One region of the Acetobacterium sp. KB-1 genome, then DNA from elsewhere that is predicted to be linked to it. Evidence: a T-box and tRNA genes for the amino acid it is inferred to sense, from the RefSeq annotation. Region 1 holds a T-box; the other regions hold tRNA genes.
What was found. A T-box is a leader RNA that pairs with one kind of tRNA and senses whether it is charged. The one in region 1 lies ahead of pheS (phenylalanine--tRNA ligase subunit alpha), so its partner is inferred to be a tRNA-Phe.

Region 1 (4,697 bases):
TCTTCTATGGGCAACTCCCCGGGATTAAAATTTTTGCGATAGGTATTTGCCAATTCAAAAAAACGACCAAACGGATTTTTTCGATTATAGTTTAGTGAAATCACTTCCAATTGATGTCCGATGAGGGTATGGCGCATAATACTGTTTTCTTCTCCCAATGGATTAATCAGCGGGATGAGGTTGTCTTCGAGCTGTGAATTCAGCCCTTGAAGGCGTTTTTCACTGGTGAAAGAGGATGTTAGTGTTTCATAATACCCCTGACCGACCAGGATGTTTTTAAGGGCGTCTTCAAATTTTTGAACTGGTGTTTTACCCCCTACCATGGTTTCGCCTCCCATAATGGTACCGGGGATCATATCGTAGCCAAAAATCCGGACCACTTCTTCAGCCAGATCTTCTTTAAGTTCAATATCCATCCGATAACTAGGAACCTCAACTGCCAGAATATGATCGTCGATTGATTCGACCTTAAAGAATAAACGGGCCAGTATTTTTGAAATTTCATCCTTTGAGAGCGAAATACCGACAAAGGCATTGAACCAATTAACATCCAGGATGACTTTTTTTAAGGATACAACACTCGGATAAACATCAATCAGCCCTTCAATGACTTCACAAGCGCCGATTTCTAAGAGTAAATGAGTTGCTCGCAGGGCGGCAATACCTGCTAATTCAGGATCAACGCCTTTTTCAAAACGTGACGATGCCTCGGTTCTAAGACCCAGTTGCTTGGCTGTTAAACGCACACTGCTTTTGTTAAAGTTGGCAGACTCCAGAACAATAAGGCTGGTTTTTTCAGTTATTTCTGAATTTTCTCCGCCCATTACACCGGCAATCGCCACCGGTTCCTTACCGTTTGTGATCATCAACATGGTTTTATCAATGGCCCGCTCTTGATCATCAAGAGTAATCATTTTTTTATCAGTCGTAGTTTTAATCACAATTTCCTTGGACTGGAGACTATGATAATCAAAGGCATGAAGTGGTTGGCCCAGTTCGAGCATTACGTAATTGGTGACGTCAACAATATTGTTAATTGGACGAACTCCGCTGTTTAGAAGCTTAATCTGCATCCACAGCGGTGATGCTTCAATTTTTTTTACCTTTAGCATCTTGGCTACATAACGAGGACAAGCCAGATCTTCAATCTTTACCGACAAATAATTAGCAATTTGATTTGAGCTTTCGATAGCAGAGTAAGTAGTAAAACCGGCCATCGGCAGATCCAGGGTTGCTGACGCCTCCCGGGCGATGCCGATGATGGACTGGCAGTCCGAGCGGTTAGCCGTCAATTCGACATCAATGATCACATCATCCAGCCACAGCAGTTCCCTGGCGTCCATTCCCAGGGGGGTATTTTCTGGGAGAATTAGAATCCCTTCCATGATTTCTTTGGAAAATAAATCGGTGTTCATACCGAGTTCTTCAATGGAGCAAAACATCCCGTGTGAAAGCAGTCCTCGAAAATCATTGGTACCGATTTTGGTGCCATTGGCAATCACAGCGCCATCAACAGCAATCGGAACGATCGCGCCTTCAAAGACGTTTTTAGCGGCCGTAATAATCACCCGTTCGTCAGTTCCCATATCCACCGTACAGACAATTAGCTTATCGGCATTGGGATGAGGTTCAATTTTGGTGATTTTTCCAGTAAAAATATTAATTACATTTTCAGCAACAACCGTTAATGTTTCGACTTTTGTACCCGACATGGTCAGAGCCTCGCCAAAATCATAAGGGGGTATTTTTATATCAACAAATTCTTTTAACCAATTCAGTGAAACGAGCATGTTATAGTTCCTCCTATTTAAATTGCGCTAAAAAACGCAAGTCATTTTCAAATAATAAACGCAGATCGTTAATGCCATATTTGATCATCGTTATTCGATCCAGTCCCATCCCAAAGGCAAAGCCACTGTACTGCTCGGGATCAATGCCACAGAACCGCAAAACGTTGGGGTGAACCATGCCGCAGCCAAGAATCTCAATCCAACCGGTGTTGCTACAAACCTTGCAGCCGACACCACCGCATTTAAAGCAGGTGACATCCATCTCCGCGCTTGGTTCGGTGAAATAAAACTGGTGGGGCCGGAATTTTGTCTTGGTCTGTTCGCCAAAGAGTTTTTTAGCAAATAAATCCAGGGTTCCTTTGAGATCGCTCATGGTAATCCCTTTGTCGATGACCAAACCTTCCATTTGATGGAAAACTGGCGAATGGGTGGCATCTATTTCGTCGCTACGATAAACTCGGCCTGGTGAGATAACCCGCAACGGTGGCTTCTGCTGCTGCATAACCCGTACCTGTACTGGTGAGGTCTGGGTTCGCAGGACAATCTCGTCCTCATAATAAAAAGTATCCTGCAAGTCTCTAGCGGAGTGATCCTGAGGAACATTGAGGTAGTCAAAATTATATTTAGCCCATTCAATTTCCGGACCTTCGGCAATGGAAAATCCCATCCCCAGAAAGATTTCCTTGAGTTCATTAACGGTTGTGGTAAGCGGGTGAAGATTTCCGACTTGATGCTTTTTTCCCGGCAGGGACACATCGATGCTTTCTTCTTTGATCTGAGCTTCGATTTCCTTTTGTTCAAGCGACTGCTTCTGGGCTGAAATATTATTCTCAATTTCTTCCCGTATTTCATTGGCCAATTTTCCAATTATTGGACGCTCTTCGTTGGAAAGCTTACCCATTCCCTTAAGGGCGATGGTCAGTGCCCCTTTTTTGCCCAAGTACTTTATTCTCACATTATCCAACGTTTTTAATTCTTCAACAGCATTAAGATCAGCCAAACAGCGATCTCTTAGTTGTTTGAGTTCTAACTCCATTTTATTCTCCCTTTTTTATCTTATTAAGTGTTCTTTTTTAATCATTTAACTAAAAAAATCGTCCTTCTAAAAAGGACGAAATTATTCCGCGGTACCACCTTAAATTAATACTCTATGTATTCACTCAAAATTTTAACGCAATTAACGTTAGAAGCTAAAGGTCATCAAAAGATGACGTTCACGTCTAAAACTCCAGAGGGAACTTCAATAAATTTAAACACAAAATCTCTCAGCCTGGGATTTATTCTCTGTAAAATTCAATATTTATTTACTCGCTCTATCATTGTTGATAATTTATTTAGTTTTTGTTTAATGCTGTTCTGAAAATAATCTATTTAAAATCTCTGATCAGGTCATACATGATGATCCCTGCTGCGGTTGCAACATTAAGCGACTCGGCCTGTCCCCAAATAGGAATTTTAAGTAAAACGTCACAGCACTCACTCATCTTATCCGACATCCCCCTGGACTCATTTCCCATAATAATAGCAAACGATTCGGTAAGGGGTTCGCGCTCCCATATGGAACTACCAGTTAAAGAGGTACCAATGATGGTGACTAGCTGCTCTTTTAAGTGTTTTACATAAACTGGCAACGATTCAACTTGATAAATCGGCAGGTGAAAGATTGAACCCATGGAACCCCGAAGTACTTTCTCGTTATAAATATCTGCTGTTTTATTCGATGTTACAACACAGTCAAAGCCAGCCGCATCAGCAGTTCTGATAATGCTACCAACATTGTAGGGATCCTGAACATCTTCTAATAAAATAGATCGTTTAAAGATGCCTGGCTGGACACTCATTTTTGGTAACGTACAGATTATCCCTTCCGGTTTTTGCAAGTTGGAAACGGATGTTAGAATTGAAGCCGCAACAATTGCGATGGGCACACCATTATCGACCAGCTCTATCATACTTTCGTTGAACAAGGCATCATTTGTTTTTAGCCATTCACTTGTCATAAATACTTGTTTAAATTGCAATCTTTTTTTGACGGCTTCTTGAAACAATTTGGTTCCCTCAATTACAAAGGCCCCTTCCGCATCTCTAAAAGATTTACTGCTGAGTTTCCGTAAATATTTAATTTGCTCATTATTTTTTGAAGTGATTTCTAAAAACATTGCTAATGATCTTTTCGGGATAGTTTATTGATCTCATTAATGGATCGATTTTCACCCATAACAATCAGTTTGTCGCCAGGATGAATAAGATCACTTGCCAAGGGCGAAGCATTTAATACATCGAGAGTACGAATGGCAATCACATTTAATCCGTGTTTTTCTCTCAAGTTCAGTTGCTCCAATGTTTTTCCTTCCCAGACATGGAGCGACTCCACTTCAACAATGGAATGATTAGTATCCAGCTCTAAAATGTCGATAAAATCGCCAGAAAAAAGATTGTGCGCAACCCGTTCACCCATATCACGTTCAGGGGAAAATACTTTTTTAACCCCTAATTTAAGCAGTACTTTTTCATGCTGAGCATTATTTGCTTTCCCATAAATCTCGCTGATCCCCAACTCCTGAGCATTGACAATGCCCATGATGCTGCTGTTAATATCAGAAGTGATGGATACAACAACAGCATCTACATTTTTCAAACCAATCGACTTCAGCGCATTGATATCGGTCACGTCGGCCTGTACCGCATAGGTTACCAAATTCGCGATGTTTTGAATCTTTTCTTCGTCTTTATCAACAACAACAACATTACAGCCCAACTCACTAAGAGTGATGGCAAGTGCTTCACCAAAACGCCCTAAACCAAGGACTGCAAACTGCTTTTCTTTCAATTAATACTCCTCCTCTAGCCAATCATAATATTGCCTTCAGGCAATTTAAAATTACCCACGTTTTCCCGGGCTCGTTT
Region 2 (4,697 bases), 830 kb from region 1:
CTGTTTTCAATGATCGACGTATTTGTCCAAATTTGATGAAATTTGGCAAGTCACTAAGCATTAGCGTGTGACTGGTACAAATACTAACGCATTTTTCGACAAAATTCTTCCTTAAATAAATAAGGAATTCTGATGAAAAATACGATCCTTTTGTTTTATGAACTTGCGTTCAGTTTGTTATGGTGGGCTTGGGAGGACTTGAACCTCCGACCTCACGCTTATCAGGCGTGCGCTCTAACCACCTGAGCTACAAGCCCATGCGTTTGTTTTAAAAATTGGTGGAGATGAGGAGACTTGAACTCCTGACCCCCTGCTTGCAAGGCAGGTGCTCTCCCAACTGAGCTACACCCCCCCAACATTAAAACGTATTAAGTTTATGCTGATTGCTTSTGTCTTGTATAACCAAATGGTCATACAAAAGAAAATAGTACCATGACTTCCTGTATTCCCTAGAAAGGAGGTGATCCAGCCGCACCTTCCGATACGGCTACCTTGTTACGACTTCACCCCAATTACTGACCCCACCTTCGGCAGCTGGTTCCTTACGGTTACCTCACTGACTTCGGGTGTTGCCAACTCTCGTGGTGTGACGGGCGGTGTGTACAAGACCCGGGAACGCATTCACCGCAGCATTCTGATCTGCGATTACTAGCAACTCCAACTTCATGCAGGCGAGTTGCAGCCTGCAATCCGAACTGAGATCTGTTTTAAGGGATTAGCTTCACCTCGCGGTTTCGCAGCCCTCTGTTCAGACCATTGTAGCACGTGTGTAGCCCAGGTCATAAGGGGCATGATGATTTGACGTCGTCCCCACCTTCCTCCGTGTTATCCACGGCAGTCTGCTTAGAGTGCCCAACTAAATGATGGCAACTAACCACAGGGGTTGCGCTCGTTGCGGGACTTAACCCAACATCTCACGACACGAGCTGACGACAACCATGCACCACCTGTCTCTCTGTYCCCGAAGGRAAAGYCYRATCTCTYRGRTKGTCAGAGGATGTCAAGACCTGGTAAGGTTCTTCGCGTTGCTTCGAATTAAACCACATGCTCCGCTGCTTGTGCGGGTCCCCGTCAATTCCTTTGAGTTTCAACCTTGCGGTCGTACTCCCCAGGCGGAGTGCTTATTGCGTTAGCTGCGGCACTGAGTCTCCCCAACACCTAGCACTCATCGTTTACGGCGTGGACTACCAGGGTATCTAATCCTGTTTGCTCCCCACGCTTTCGCACCTCAGCGTCAGTATTTGTCCAGCAAGCCGCCTTCGCCACCGGTGTTCCTCCTAATATCTACGCATTTCACCGCTACACTAGGAATTCCACTTGCCTCTCCAATACTCAAGTCTTTCAGTTTCAAATGCATGTCACCGGTTGAGCCGGTACCTTTCACATCTGACTTAAAAAACCGCCTGCGTGCCCTTTACGCCCAGTAAATCCGGACAACGCTTGTCCCCTACGTATTACCGCGGCTGCTGGCACGTAGTTAGCCGGGACTTTCTTCTTGGGTACCGTCTTTTTTTCTTCCCCAATAACAGAGCTTTACGATCCGAAAACCTTCTTCACTCACGCGGTATTGCTGCGTCAGGGTTTCCCCCATTGCGCAATATTCCCCACTGCTGCCTCCCGTAGGAGTCTGGACCGTGTCTCAGTTCCAGTGTGACCGTTCGCCCTCTCAGACCGGTTACCCATCGTCGCCTTGGTGAGCTGTTATCTCACCAACTAGCTAATGGGACGCGGGTCCATCCTATGGCACCGGAGCGTTTAATACATCTGCCATGCGACAAATATATCTTATAAGGCATTACTCCCAGTTTCCCGAGGCTATTCCTTTCCATAGGGTAGGTTACCCACGCGTTACTCACCCGTTCGCCACTTTCTAAAAGATCCGTGCAAGCACTTCTCTTTTGTCTCGTTCGACTTGCATGTGTTAAGCATACCGCCAGCGTTCGTCCTGAGCCAGGATCAAACTCTCAATAAAAGTTTGTATTTAAAGCCGTTAGGCTTTAAATGCTGTCTCATGAATAACTGTGTTTTATACTCTACCGAGTGCACTTTATCCTCTGCCGAGTTAATGTTTTAAAGAGTACATCTCTCTGTTTCTATTTTAGCCGCCTTCATCCTTGCGGATGTTTTGGCTGTTTTACAGGTTTTATGGTACTATTCTCTTTTCTATGACCGCTGCATCTCAGGTGATTTTTAATCATTCCCCACCGAAGAAGCTTTTGTATTATATCGTCGTTTTCCTGTGTTGTCAAGCTGTTTTACAAAGTTTTTTTTGATTTTGCTTTTTTTATTTTGGAGGCGCCACCCAGACTTGAACTGGGGGTGAGGGTGTTGCAGACCCATGCCTTACCACTTGGCTATGGCGCCCTATTAAGTTGGAGCGGAAGACGAGATTTGAACTCGCGACCCTCGCCTTGGCAAGGCGATGCTCTACCACTGAGCCACTTCCGCTGATGGTGGTGCCCAAAGGCGGAATTGAACCACCGACACGAGGATTTTCAGTCCTCTGCTCTACCGACTGAGCTATTTGGGCATGTAAAGAATTAATAAAACAACCATGTTAAACGTTTAAAGTCCGTTACATGACTTTACTACGCCGTGGTTAATTACCCAATAATTGGATGACCATTAACCTTGGGGTAGCTATGAATTGCTATTCATTTTTGGTTCTCTGCTTAAAAATTTATGGCGACCTGGAAGAGACTCGAACTCTCGACCTCCAGCGTGACAGGCTGGCATTCTAACCAACTGAACTACCAGGCCGCTTGTAAAAAAAATGGTGGTCGCAACAGGGCTCGAACCTGTGACCCCCTGCTTGTAAGGCAGGTGCTCTCCCAGCTGAGCTATGCGACCATCAGTTGAGATACAAGTGTTATTATACGGCTGTAAAAACTAATTGTCAACTATTTTATTATATTTTTAGCTTTTATTTTTTTTCGGCAATAACCTGAATTCGTTCACCTTCATTACTGCCTTGCAGGAAGGTTCCGAAATCATAATACTTCATATTTTTAAAACCAATCGTTGTCAAACACCGATGGATATCTTCAATGGTATAGAAATATTGAATCTGGGTCTCCTCATGACGATTATAAGTGTCATTCTTGTTCTTCTCAAAAAATGTTAGATTGAAGTGCATCGCATTTTCGGCAAAATGCGGTTCATTTTCCCAAACACAAAAGATATCATCTAAATCATAGATATAGGTATTATCCATAATGGTCTTTTTATATTTAGTGACGGTGTTAACATCAAACAACAAAAGTCCTTCACTTTCCAAACATTCATAACTACTCAGGAAAAAGCGCTGCAGGGCTTCTAGATCAGGCAGATAGTTGACACTGTCACAACAGGAAATCACGGCATCAAAAGTTTGATTAATTTGAAAATTACTCATATCGCCTAAATAAAACTGAATATTTTTGAGTCCCATCCGATCCGCTTTTTCATCTGCCACCGTTAGCATCGCTTCGGATAAATCCACCGCCGTCATTTTTAACCCCATTTGGGCCAGATTGCAGGTAATATTCCCCGTTCCGCATCCAAACTCCAAAACAGTTTTAATTTCACGCTTGCTATTAAAAAATAAACGCTGTACATAGTCAGACCATTTAGAATAATCTATTTCTTTCATCAATTCATCATAAACCTGTGCAAATTCTTCGTACATATTAACTCTCCTGTTTTAATAATTTTTTGAATAGTTTATCAATTTAAGTGATGCTTCCATTCCCTTTAACAAAACCGTCTCATCAAAATTGAAATCTGAAGTATGCAGGTTTTTATTATAACCTTTTTTTTCATTACCGGTTCCCAACCCGATGTACAATCCCGGAACTGCGCTCTGAAAATAAGAAAAATCCTCCGACAACATAACTTTTCGAAAAGGAACCCTGTTTTCCCTCGGGACCAGTTCTTTATAAATCTCATATAATCGTTCATTATTAATAACTGGCGGATACATTTCGATGAATTCCAGCTCAATATTACAGCCATGGGTTAATTCAACCCCTTTTACGACTTCCTCAATCCGACGATGTAGTTTCTCGTGACTTTTATTGCTAAATGAACGGATGGTTCCCCCAAGCTTGACCTCATCGGCCACAACGTTCACGCGCGTTCCACCATTTAGCAACCCAATTGAGATAACCACACTCTCCATCGGATTGGTATTTCGACTGACAATACTCTGGAGACAGGTGATCAATGAAGCACTTGCGACGATCGCGTCCATTGACCGCTGCGGCTGCGCAGCATGTCCGCTGATGCCACGAACCGTTATAAAGAATTCACTGTTCTGCGCCATCATCGGCCCCGCCTTTGTTGCCAGCATACCTTCTTCAATAAAAGGAAACAGATGATAACCAAAGATCGCTTTAACCGGATATTTTTCAAAGATTCCGGCCTCGATCATCGGTTTCGCTCCGCCTGGCCCTTCTTCACCCGGCTGAAAAATTAACAGCACACTTCTTTTTCGTTGATCGGGAAAATCGGCCAGATATTTTGCCAATAGCAAATTCATCGTCATATGTCCGTCATGCCCGCAGGCATGCATCCATCCAGGATGACAGGAAACATAGTCGTGATCGGCTTCTTCCCGAATGCAAAGGGCATCCATATCAGCTCGAAAGGCAATGGCATCATCGTCACATTGTCCTTTTATATAGAGAATCAGACCGGTCTCACACACTTTTTCCGGC
Region 3 (4,697 bases), 1.1 Mb from region 1:
GGCGGTTGGGGTCGTTAGACTGGGGCACCACCAGACTTTGGTGCAGGAACTCTATTGTATTGAGACGCTGGCTCGGGTGGATGTCCTTTGCTTAGATAAAACCGGTACCATCACGGAAGGGAACATGGAAGTCCTGTCAATGGAAACCATTTGTCATGACAAAAATCCCGTTCAGGCGATCAGGGCTTTAATTGCTAATCTAAAAGATGACAATGCCACCTATCGGGCGCTTAGCGAAAGCTGTCAAGGGGAGGCCCCAAAATGGCTTTGCGAGCGGGTCATTCCATTTTCGTCGGAACGGAAGTGGAGCGGCGCTTTTTTTGCGGAACAGGGTACTTTTGTGATCGGCGCGCCGGAGTTTGTTTTAAAAGAGCGTTACGATGAAATTAAGGAAAAGGTTGAGCACTATGCCAGCGAAGGTAACCGGGTTTTAATGCTGGGGTATGCTAAAGAACCCTTTAAAGAAGATGGCAGCCTGCCAGAAAATATCAAAACCATCGCTCTGCTGCCGATGGGGGATAAAATTCGTCATGAAGCCAAGAAAACGTTGGAGTTTTTTAGAAACCAGGGCGTTGATATCAAGGTAATCTCTGGCGATAACCCGATCACCGTATCTCAGGTGGCACATCGGGCGGGACTGCTGGATTGGGATAATTTTGTCGATGCGTCGACGCTCACAGAAGATGAAGATGTTCACAAGGCTGCCCAGATCTATTCGGTTTTTGGCCGGGTAAGCCCAGGACAAAAACGACTTTTGATTGAAGCCCTTAAAAATCAGGGCCATACCGTAGCGATGACCGGGGATGGGGTCAATGATGTTTTGGCCTTACGAGAAGCGGATTGCAGCATTGCTATGGCCGAAGGGAGTGATGCGGTGCGCCAAGTATCCCAACTGGTCTTGTTGGATTCCAACTTTGCTAGCTTTACCCGGGTTTTGATGGAAGGGCGTCGGGTCATTAACAACATTACCCGTGCGGCATCGCTGTTTTTAGTGAAGACGATGTTTTCCCTGATGCTGGCCGTTATTGTGATCATTGCCAATGAGGCCTATCCCTTTGTGCCGATTCAACTGACCTTAATCAGTGCGTTGACTATTGGTGCGCCTTCTGTTTTTCTGGCTTTGGAGCCGAATAAAAACCGGATCACCGGAAATTTTTTAGAAAAGGTTTTAAAAAAATCGTTGCCGGGTGCTTTGACGGTGGTGTTTAATGTTGTGTTAATTATGATTGTTGGTTCCTATCTGGCATTGGATCACCAGCAGATTTCGACGCTGGCAGTGATTTCCACTGGTTTAATTGGTCTGGTTATTCTTTTTCGGGTCAGTCAACCTCTGGATAATAAGCGGTGGGCGTTATTTTTTACGATGACCGTTTCATTCCTATGCTGTGTCTTGTTTTTGGAAGACTTCTTTTTCCTGGTGCCGATTCAGGATTTCCTGCCAGCGATGTTGATTGTTTTGGGAATTACGATCCTTGATATCTATCCCTTATTGCGGATTTTTAGCTGGATCGTTGATCAGATTGAAAGGCTTCTCAATCGTCACCAAAAAGAAAAAAGGATGGCTAAAGCGACCGTATTAGAAAAATAGTAAAGCTAAAGCTTTTTTCACAAAAGGATCAGAAATCTGATTCTTTTGTGAAAAAAAGACTTGCATTCATGTATTTGATCGTGCTATAATAAGCAAGTCGTCAAAGATAAGCTTTATCTGAAAGAACAAAGATAAAATAAAGATTGACAACAGATTGATAAACATCTATAATAGTCAAGTATTGTATCGAGGTGTAGCGCAGTTTGGTAGCGCACATGGTTTGGGACCATGGGGCCGGAGGTTCGAATCCTCTCACCTCGACCATTTTTTTTAAATTACTTGGGGGCCTTTAGCTCAGTTGGTTAGAGCAACCGGCTCATAACCGGTAGGTCCGGGGTTCGAGCCCCTGAAGGCCCACCATATTTTTTTGCCCAGATAGCTCAGTCGGTAGAGCAGGGGACTGAAAATCCCCGTGTCGGTGGTTCGATTCCGCCTCTGGGCACCACCACTTAAAGAATAACAGCGAAAGCTGTTTTTTTTTGGTTAGAAATAGGTAAACATAAATAAACCTTAATCGCTATTGAGAAAAACGAAGAAATATTATAAAGTATAGAAATGACATCAGTAATATAAAAATACTTTTGTATCCTGAAATAACCTCAGAAACAGTCGGATGTGAAACGTTTTTTAAATGGAGAGCGGCTATTATACGAGTATCGATCGTAGACTTAAGTATTGTTATTAAAATTCAGGAGGATAAAATGATCTTACAAAAAGAACGAGAAGATGTGGTGCGTTATTGTCAAAAGCTGATTGAAGCAGGGTTAACGAAGGGAACCGGTGGCAATATCAGCATTTATAATCGGGAACAAAGGCTGATGGCAATCAGTCCTAGTGGCATTGATTACTTTGAAACAGAGCCGGAGGATGTTGTGGTTATCGATATCGATGGAAAGCATGTGGACGGAAAAAGAAAACCATCAAGCGAGCATGAGCTGCACCGCATTTTCTATGTGAAACGTGATGACATCGATGCAGTTGTTCATACGCACTCCGTTTATTCAACAGTACTGGCCACGCTTGAAGAGGGCTTGCCTGCCTCAAGCTACCTGATTGCGTTAGCGGGGTTGGATGTACGCTGTGCCGACTATGCGACCTTTGGTACTATGGAATTGGCGCAACTTACCTTTAAGGCCATGGTCGATCGTTATGCAGTATTGATGGCTAATCATGGTCTACTGGCTGGTGGTAAAGATATTCTAAATGCCTTTAATATTGCCGAAGAGATTGAACACTGTGCGGAAGTTTATGTCAAGGCCCGATCAATCGGAACGCCGGTGATTCTCAGTGAAGAAGAAATGACAAAAATGATTAGCATCTTTAATAAATCTTACGGACAAAAAACGACAAAAGCTGACTTAGACAAATAAAAAAAAGCTGCGAGTAACTCTTACTCGCAGCTTTTTTTACTGTCCCTGGCGACTAGCGCCGGGAAATTAAAAGGAACTCGGCGGCAAACTTGCAATCTGACAAACAACAATCGCTAACACAAATGAGTAGAAAGAGGGGAATGTTTGAGAAAAATCTAACCCGTGAGAAGGTTAATTTTCATTATCCGTTCACATAAAAAACACATTGTAGATATATAATTGTTACAAATGGTGAAGAGGTGCGAAAAAATGAAAAGAGTAATGAAAAGATCAAAGAAATCCATAAAGCGCAAACGGAGACGGACGATGATTGGCCTGGTGCTGATGTCCCTCATGGCAATGGGCGTTGTTTGCGTGGGTGTCATGGCAAATTCATACTCGATCACCACCAGCACAGAAAGCATCTTTGAAGCGAAAAACAAGAATAGTGATGCTAAAAAAGTAGGCGGCGATATAATAATTCGTGATAGTGATGAAACACTCGATGATGCTATGCTTGAGCCGATTCGCGACTATTTTAAAACTTATTTTAAGGCCCTGGCCAATCTGGAATCAGAAGATATCACCGCGATGTTTGTGGATTCGTTTAGCGAAAACGCCTGGATCAATCAAGCGTCTATGGATTATCTGATTCAATTAAGACAAAGCCAGAGTAATGATCTTAAGATGACGGATTATCAATGTGGGCTGACCGTCACCAGTATCAGTGAAGGATATGGTGAGATTGAAGTGGTTTTAGTAGAAGATCACCATATCAATTTCGCTTTTATTTCCAATGTTGATTCCTATAGTTCCGGGATTGCCCATACCTTTTATCTGAGCGAAACTAAAGATGGTTACGCGATCTCAGAGCATTACAAAGAAGAAGACAGTTTTTTGATGTTGGAAGAAGCCATCGCAGACAGCGATGAAAATCCTCAGGATGTGGCAGATCAACTTCTCGGTGAAGCCCTGGCTGTTATTGAAGAATTATCCCGGGAAAAAGACGACTTTAATATGGAAAACGGCGATAGTTGGACCAACTCCACCGATCACAGCTATGATGCTGAGGCAGCAGTGGATTATGCCATGACCTGGGTTGATCCCATTGAAGTCTTGCGTAACGAGGACTATGGCGTTTATGACAATTATGGTGGCAATTGCAATAACTACATCTCCCAAGCGCTTTTTGCCGGCGGCATCCCCATGGATAGTGATGGCTATAATAATACCCAATGGAAGTGGTATGGTGAAGAAGTGGATGATGAGGATGGCTCAGACTGGGGGCGAAGTCCGGCCTGGACGGGGGTAGCGGAGTTTTACACCTATGCCAGTGAAAATGAAGGGTATGGACTGGCAGCACTGGTGGATGAGAATGTTTTTTCCGGTTCGATGGGTGACGTCTTACAATATGGACATAACGGTGACTGGCTTCATTCGGTTATTATTAGCGATGTAATAAACGACGATGACGGCAACATGGCAGATTATCTCATTAATTCAAACACCACGGATCGCATAAACTATCCGGCCAGTGCCTATGGCTATTCGGAATTACGACTGATTAAAGTTTTGGGTTGGAATGACGGCGATTAGTTGAAGCAGATTTTAGTATCTGTATTTTTCTTCCTAATTTATGAATTAAATACGATATGTAGATGCGAGTTGGATTAAAAACGCAAATGACTTGTAAATTATAAAACCATATGGTATCATATTTGTAAATAAATTGTAACATGGAGGAGCGGCATGGATAAAAC

Region 2: it has a tRNA-Phe gene. The T-box ahead of pheS (phenylalanine--tRNA ligase subunit alpha) is inferred to sense a tRNA for this amino acid. The anticodon was not compared.
Region 3: it has a tRNA-Phe gene. The T-box ahead of pheS (phenylalanine--tRNA ligase subunit alpha) is inferred to sense a tRNA for this amino acid. The anticodon was not compared.

Annotation. Positions count from the first base shown of each region.
Region 1 is NZ_CP030040.1:570,276-574,972, reverse strand. It holds gene pheT (phenylalanine--tRNA ligase subunit beta) at 1-1,790, opposite strand, end outside; gene pheS (phenylalanine--tRNA ligase subunit alpha) at 1,804-2,826, opposite strand; T-box leader at 2,895-3,119, opposite strand; gene DOZ58_RS02685 (RNA methyltransferase) at 3,158-3,949, opposite strand; gene DOZ58_RS02680 (TrkA family potassium uptake protein) at 3,952-4,620, opposite strand; gene DOZ58_RS02675 (TrkH family potassium uptake protein) at 4,635-4,697, opposite strand, start outside.
Region 2 is NZ_CP030040.1:1,400,747-1,405,443, forward strand. It holds tRNA gene DOZ58_RS06455 (tRNA-Ile) at 181-257, opposite strand; tRNA gene DOZ58_RS06460 (tRNA-Ala) at 277-352, opposite strand; rRNA gene DOZ58_RS06465 (16S ribosomal RNA) at 454-1,972, opposite strand; tRNA gene DOZ58_RS06470 (tRNA-Cys) at 2,291-2,364, opposite strand; tRNA gene DOZ58_RS06475 (tRNA-Gly) at 2,374-2,448, opposite strand; tRNA gene DOZ58_RS06480 (tRNA-Phe) at 2,455-2,530, opposite strand; tRNA gene DOZ58_RS06485 (tRNA-Asp) at 2,684-2,760, opposite strand; tRNA gene DOZ58_RS06490 (tRNA-Val) at 2,775-2,850, opposite strand; gene DOZ58_RS06495 (class I SAM-dependent methyltransferase) at 2,924-3,667, opposite strand; gene DOZ58_RS06500 (M20 family metallopeptidase) at 3,683-4,697, opposite strand, start outside.
Region 3 is NZ_CP030040.1:1,657,264-1,661,960, reverse strand. It holds gene DOZ58_RS07640 (cation-translocating P-type ATPase) at 1-1,588, shown strand, start outside; tRNA gene DOZ58_RS07635 (tRNA-Pro) at 1,776-1,852, shown strand; tRNA gene DOZ58_RS07630 (tRNA-Ile) at 1,872-1,948, shown strand; tRNA gene DOZ58_RS07625 (tRNA-Phe) at 1,958-2,033, shown strand; gene DOZ58_RS07620 (L-fuculose-phosphate aldolase) at 2,290-2,958, shown strand; gene DOZ58_RS18530 (amidase domain-containing protein) at 3,208-4,533, shown strand; gene DOZ58_RS18890 (M23 family metallopeptidase) at 4,687-4,697, shown strand, end outside.